DNA from 2 places in the Pseudoalteromonas sp. MMG013 genome. Region 2 is predicted to be linked to the other one. Evidence: predicted binding sites of a transcription regulator. Region 2 holds the regulator's gene; the other holds the start of a gene.

Region 1 (3,398 bases), on a different contig from region 2:
AAGAGTGTTAATTGTTGAAGACAGTAAAGTGGTGCAGCAAGTTCTGCGTCATTTGGCCAGCCTATATTTAGAGGTTGAGATAGATTTTGCTTGGTCTTTAAAAGAAAGCCAAGAATATTTAAACCAACATCAATATACATTGGCGTTAGTGGATCTCACATTACCAGATGCGATGGATGGAGAGGTTGTTCAACTGACATTAAGACAAAATGTACCTACCGTGGTTTTAACTTCTAAAATTGACGAATATAGTCGCCAACAAATGCTAGAGCTGGGTGTGGTTGATTATGTAATCAAAGATAACCGAGACTCATACCTTTACGCCGTTAAACTGGTTTCGCGCTTGTTACGTAATCAAGGATGCAAGGCGCTGGTCGCAGATGATTCAATGATCAGCCGGGCAGTTATGAGGCAGATGCTGGAAAAGCAACTGTTTACTGTACTCGAAGCACAAGATGGTGAGCAAGCTTTGCATATGCTTAAAGAAGACTATGACATTAAGTTACTGCTTACGGATTATGCGATGCCAACGATGGATGGTTTTGAATTAGTGAAAGCTATTCGTAATAGTCGTGGACGTGATGAATTGGCCATAATCGGTTTATCAGGTGCGGGCAGTCATGGTCTCTCGGCTAAATTTATTAAATTTGGTGCTAATGATTTCTTAGCAAAACCTTTTATGAATGAAGAGTTTCATTGCCGCATTATGCAAACAATGGAGCAGCTAAATTTAATTGCTGAGATAAAAGAATATGCACACCGTGATTATTTAACAGGGCTTTATAACCGTCGGTTCTTTTGTCAACAAGCGGAAAAGTTATTTAAATCTAAACCTGAGCAATATATTTTAGCGTTACTTGATTTAGACTTATTTAAAAGCATTAATGATAAATATGGTCATGAGGGCGGAGATTCAGTTTTAACTCAAGTTGCAGACTTATTAAAAAGTGCATTTAACCATTGTACGGTGGCGCGAATTGGTGGCGAGGAGTTTGCTGTTGTTTTACCTGGGAATAATATGCAAGTTGCAGAGCAAGCGATGAATGATTTTCGTCATAGGTTGGCAAAAACAGAGTTTGACATTAATGATGAAGCCCTATTTTGTACTGTCAGTATAGGTTTGGCTTTTTGTAATTATGGCTCATTAAGCCAAATCATGCGTGCTGCGGATAAAGCGTTGTATCAAGCTAAGGCCCAGCAGCGTAATTGTGTTGTAGTGAACAGTTAATCTGTACGCACCAGTTCAGCCCAGCTATCTTAATAATGCACCTTATTGGTGCATTTTTTATGCAATTCATATTCCCTCGATAGTTAACTTAATGAAATAAAAAACAAAAAATTATTGGCATAAAGGTTGGATTGTTGTCACTACAGGATAAGCCTGTCCTAAGGGGACTAACAATGAAAATGATAAGTGCAATAATAAAACCATTTAAGTTGGATGAAGTACGAGAAGCGCTGGCAGATCTGGGGGTAGAAGGGATGACTGTCATTGATGTAAAAGGCTTTGGCCGACAGCGAGGACATACTGAGCTCTATCGAGGTGCTGAATATCAGGTTGATTTTATTCCTAAAATTAAACTAGAGATTGCAACACACAGCGAAAATACACAACGTGTTGTTGATGTACTTACACGGGCTGCTCATACAGGAAAAATAGGTGATGGAAAAATATTTGTATACGAACTAGATCAGATTGTGCGGATCCGTACTGGTGAATTAGACGAAGAAGCTATTTGAGGACCAAACTATGGAAAACGCAATTATAGAACTTAAATTTTCGCTAAATACATTTTACTTTTTAATTTCAGGGGTACTGGTGATGTGGATGGCTGCTGGCTTTGCCATGCTCGAAGCTGGCTTAGTCCGCTCTAAGAACACCACAGAGATCTTGACCAAGAATATTGCATTATATGCCATAGCATGCACCATGTTTTTATTGGTTGGGTACAATATTATGTATGTCGGTAACACGGAGGGTGGGGTAGTGCCTAGCTTTGGTGCTTTAATTGGTGCTGCGAGCGCTGAAGCAGATCATGCTTTAGAGGCCGACTTCTTTTTTCAGGTGGTGTTTGTTGCGACCGCGATGTCTATCGTATCGGGTGCTGTTGCTGAACGTATGAAACTATGGGCATTTCTTGCATTTACGGTGGTGCTGACAGGCTTTATCTATCCTGTTGAAGGCTATTGGACTTGGGGGGGAGGGTTTTTATCTAACTTAGGGTTCGTAGACTTTGCTGGCTCGGCTATTGTTCATGGAGCCGGAGCAGCAGCTGCATTAGCGGGTGTATTATTGTTAGGCGCAAGAAAAGGTAAATATGGTAAAAACGGTGAGATTTACCCTATACCGGGTTCAAATATGCCACTAGCAACATTGGGTACCTTTATTTTATGGATGGGTTGGTTTGGTTTTAATGGTGGCTCACAGTTATTCATCGCAGATAAAAGTAATGCGATTGCGGTCAGCCAAATTTTGCTTAATACAAATGCAGCTGCTGCAACTGGCGCGATTGCAGCACTTCTAGTGTGTAAGGCATTATGGCGAAAAGCGGACCTAACGATGGTGTTAAATGGTGCCTTAGCAGGTTTGGTTGTTATTACCGCCGAACCAGCATCGCCGACCCCTTTACAGGCTTGTTTGTTAGGCGCATTGGGTGGTTCATTAGTGGTATTCAGTATTGTGTTTTTAGATAAAGCAAAAGTAGATGACCCTGTTGGTGCAATATCAGTTCATGGTACATGTGGCATGTTAGGTGTTATGTTAGTTCCTCTTTCTAATTCAGATGCGACGTTTGGAATTCAGTTTATTGGCTTAATAAGTATTTTAGGGTTTGTATTTATTGTGTCGTATTTAGTATGGGCTTTACTAAAGAACACGATAGGAATTCGTGTTGGAGAGGAAGAAGAAATCAATGGAATGGATCAGCATGACTGTGGTATTGACGCCTACCCAGAGTTTGTGAGTGTTCGCTCACAGTAACTTGCATCACGATATCTCAAGATAACGGGCTTTATAGGCCCGTAGTATCTTTCAGGTCAGGTTAATCTGAGGTACTCTAGGCTTATCCACTATTTAACGCTCCCTCTAGTACGGTAGGCATGGCAGAAAAAAGCACGGGTTCTAAAAAAAGCACTGATAAAACAGTTAAATCACCCAGTAAAAGAAACGTAAAAACGACAAAAGCAAAGCCTCGAAAAAAAGCGGCAAAAATGCCCTCTAAACACTCAACATTACAGCGTATTAAACAGCGCATTCTGAAAACAATCTGGAATCTATTTTGGAAAGGCAGTTTGGCGTGTATTGTGATGGTTGCGTTTTATGTCGTCTATTTAGATGCCAAGATTACACGTCAGTTCGAGGGGAACAAATGGCAATTGCCGGTGCAGGTTTATGCGCG
Region 2 (3,398 bases):
TGCTGTTGTTTTGGCAAGTTACGCACATCAATACTGACTGCAATTTTGTCATAGCTCTCAGACACGCTTCTAACCAAAGACGGAAGTAAATTGACAGGAATATTGTCAACACAATAGTAGCCTAAATCTTCTAACACTCTTAATGCAACGGACTTCCCAGAACCAGAGCGACCACTAATAATGATTAATTCCACAATTATCCCCTATTTACTAATCTTGAGCCTTAATAATACTATAGAGCTCGGTATCATTGCTGGCATGTCTCAATTGCTTACAGAACTCTTTATCTTTTAAGCTTTCAGCAATTGCAGCGAGTGTTTTCAGATGCTGTTGATTATCACCTTCAGGTACAATGAGTGCAACAAAAATATCGACTGGACGATTGTCTATGGCATCGAATGGAACTGATTTTTTACTAACTAATATCATCGCAAAAACTTGTTCGATACCTTGCATTCTGCCATGTGGAATAGCGATGCCTTTACCAATTCCAGTACTGCCTAGCTTCTCTCGTGACATGAGCGCAGATAAAACATCATGCTGTTCTAGGTGGGGTAACTGTTCATGTGTAAGTTCGCTAACGTATTCGAGAATACGTTTTTTGCTATTAAAAAGGACCGCAGCTTTACTGCAGTCCTTGTTGATTATTGAGCTAAGTTTCATGGTTAATGTCGAGTAAGCTTTTCTTTGTGTTTGATTACTTGTCTGTCTAGCTTGTCAACCAAACCATCAATAGCAGCATACATATCTTGATGCTCGGTAGAGGCAAATACTTCTGCTCCGCTTAAGTGTAAGGTCGCTTCGGCTTTTTGTACGAGTTTTTCAACATCTAAAATCACATGCACATTATTGATATGATCAAAGTGCCTTTCTAGCTTCGCAAACTTGGTGTTGACATAGTCTCTTAGTGATTCAGTTACTTCTACGTGACGACCAGTTAAATTTAGTTGCATAAGCATTTTCCTTCTTTGGTATTACGTCTTATATCAAGCTTTTACGCTGATTCGACGGTGGAATGGCTAACGACTCCCGATATTTTGCTATCGTACGTCGGGCCACTTTGATTCCTTGCTCTGCCAATATATCCGCAATTTTGCTATCACTTAATGGCTTAGCAGTATTTTCGGCGGCAATGAGCTTTTTGATCAATGCTCTAATCGCTGTGGAAGAGCATTCACCTCCGTTTTCGGTACTCACATGGCTCGAGAAGAAATATTTCAACTCAAAAATGCCCCTAGGTGTGTGCATATATTTTTGTGTTGTGACACGTGAAATAGTGGATTCATGCATCTCTACCATTTCAGCCACATCATTTAGCACCATAGGTTTCATTGCTTCAGGGCCATGTTCAAAGAATGCCTGTTGTTGCTGCACAATGCAATTAGTTACTTTCATTAACGTATCATTGCGGCTTTCTAAGCTTTTAATAAACCATTTAGCTTCTTGTAAATGCGAGCGAATAAATTGACTATCAGTGCTTGATTTCATTGAGCGAGACATCGCCGCATAGTGATCATTGACTCTAATTTTCGGCATTGAATCAGGGTTTAATTCAACTAACCATCGGCCTTTCACTTTTTTCACAGAGACATCTGGTATGACATATTCAGACTCTTCACGGATGATACTGGCCGCAGGTTTTGGATTTAAGCTGTGTATTAGAGTCATGACTTCTTTTAAATCGGACTCTTTCAGCTTAGTCTTTTTCATTAGCGTTCGATAGTCTCGACTTGCAAGTAAGTCGATATGTTCGGTGAGCACATGTTTAGTATGTTCCAGCCAAGGTGTACTTTTATCAAACTGATTAAGCTGGATACATAAACATTCTTGCAAGCTACGAGCAGCAATGCCGACGGGGTCAAATAATTGAATGCGTTTCAGGACAGCCTCAATTTCATCAAGTTCAATGGCATCTTCTGAACTCTCGTCATTAAGGCTTTCTAAGATTTCATCGGTCGATAAGGTTAATAAACCACCATCATCCACGGCTTCCACAATGGCGACAGCGATCCCTCTATCAGTATCACTAAACGGGGTCAGTTCTAGTTGCCACATTAAGTATTCATGGAGCGATTCGGTGGTTGCGCCTTGGTACATGTTTTCGTCTTCAGGCATAGGGCCGCTGCTTGTTGCTGGTGCAGCACTCATGTATTCATCCCATGTGACATCCATCGCAAGTTCTTCGCTAACAGTGTCTTTACTCATAGCCGCGTCTGCATCAAGCTCATAGTCACTGACTGGAGCTTCTTCAATACTGTCTGAATTAGATTCTTCTTTCGAGAGCTCTTTATGTTCTTTTTCTATATTTTCGTTGTCGTTTTCATGCTCTGATTCTTCAACTTCCAGTAATGGGTTGCTGTCCAAGGCTTCTTGGATTTCTTGTTGGAGATCTAGCGTGCTCAATTGCAACAAGCGGATAGCCTGTTGTAATTGGGGTGTCATGGTTAATTGCTGACCCATGCGCAGCTGTAACGATTGCCTCATGTATCTCTAACAATCCTTTCTATTAATCAATTATTAAAATTACCTAGATACTATAACTATAGCCTGAATTGTTCACCTAGGTAGACATCTCGAACAGTTTGATCGGCAAGCACGTGTTCTGGAGTACCTGATGCAATTAATTCACCATGTGAAACTATGTATGCTTTTTCGCACACATCAAGTGTTTCTCGTACATTATGATCTGTGATCAGAACACCTATACCGCGTTTTTTTAAATGTTCGATAATTTTCTTTATATCTAACACCGAAATTGGGTCAACACCAGCAAAAGGCTCATCTAACAGGATAAATTTTGGGTTTGCGGCTAAAGCGCGAGCAATTTCGACTCTTCGACGTTCACCTCCTGACAATGCCATACCTTGACTTGTACGTATATGTTGGATGTTGAATTCATCTAATAATTCATTAAGAATTTGCTCTCGATCAGGTTTACTCAGTTCATTACGAGTTTCTAAAATAGCCATTAAGTTCTGGTAAACGGTTAACTTTCGAAAGATGGAAGATTCTTGCGGTAAATAACCGATGCCTAGCCTTGCTCGACTGTGCATCGGTAACAGGGTGATATCGTGGTCATCAATTGTTACGGTACCGTTATCGCTTGGCACTAATCCAACAATCATATAAAAACTGGTCGTTTTACCTGCCCCGTTGGGGCCTAGCAAGCCAACAATACTGCCTGCCTCGACGGCAAGGCTGACATTTTTTACGACTTGTCGTCCTTTGTAGCTTTTAGCCAAAGCGGTTGCAGTCAAAGTACTCATTTATTATTTGCCTTGTTCTTTATTCGATTTTTTTTCTGGGACAAGAATAGTGTGTACTCGGCCAGTATTTTCATTACCTTTTTCAGCATTTATTAATTGTTTATCCATATCGTAAATTATGGATTGTGCTTT

What was found. The regulator sigma-54, encoded in region 2, starts transcription at its own class of promoters, with help from an activator protein. The targets are predictions, from matches to a motif close to GTTGGCACGNNNNTNGNNT.
Region 1: a site for sigma-54 is predicted at 1,342-1,360, ahead of J8L98_RS05680 (P-II family nitrogen regulator). Genes of this name have one in related genera too.

Annotation. Positions count from the first base shown of each region.
Region 1 is NZ_JAGJEE010000004.1:128,501-131,898, reverse strand. Features, by position in the region: gene J8L98_RS05685 (diguanylate cyclase) at 1-1,228, shown strand, start outside; gene J8L98_RS05680 (P-II family nitrogen regulator) at 1,402-1,740, shown strand; gene J8L98_RS05675 (ammonium transporter) at 1,751-2,980, shown strand; gene mrcB (penicillin-binding protein 1B) at 3,100-3,398, shown strand, end outside.
Region 2 is NZ_JAGJEE010000005.1:54,890-58,287, forward strand. Features, by position in the region: gene rapZ (RNase adapter RapZ) at 1-194, opposite strand, end outside; gene J8L98_RS06890 (PTS sugar transporter subunit IIA) at 211-663, opposite strand; gene hpf (ribosome hibernation promoting factor) at 666-953, opposite strand; gene J8L98_RS06900 (RNA polymerase factor sigma-54) at 982-2,484, opposite strand; gene lptB (LPS export ABC transporter ATP-binding protein) at 2,541-3,266, opposite strand; gene lptA (lipopolysaccharide transport periplasmic protein LptA) at 3,270-3,398, opposite strand, start outside.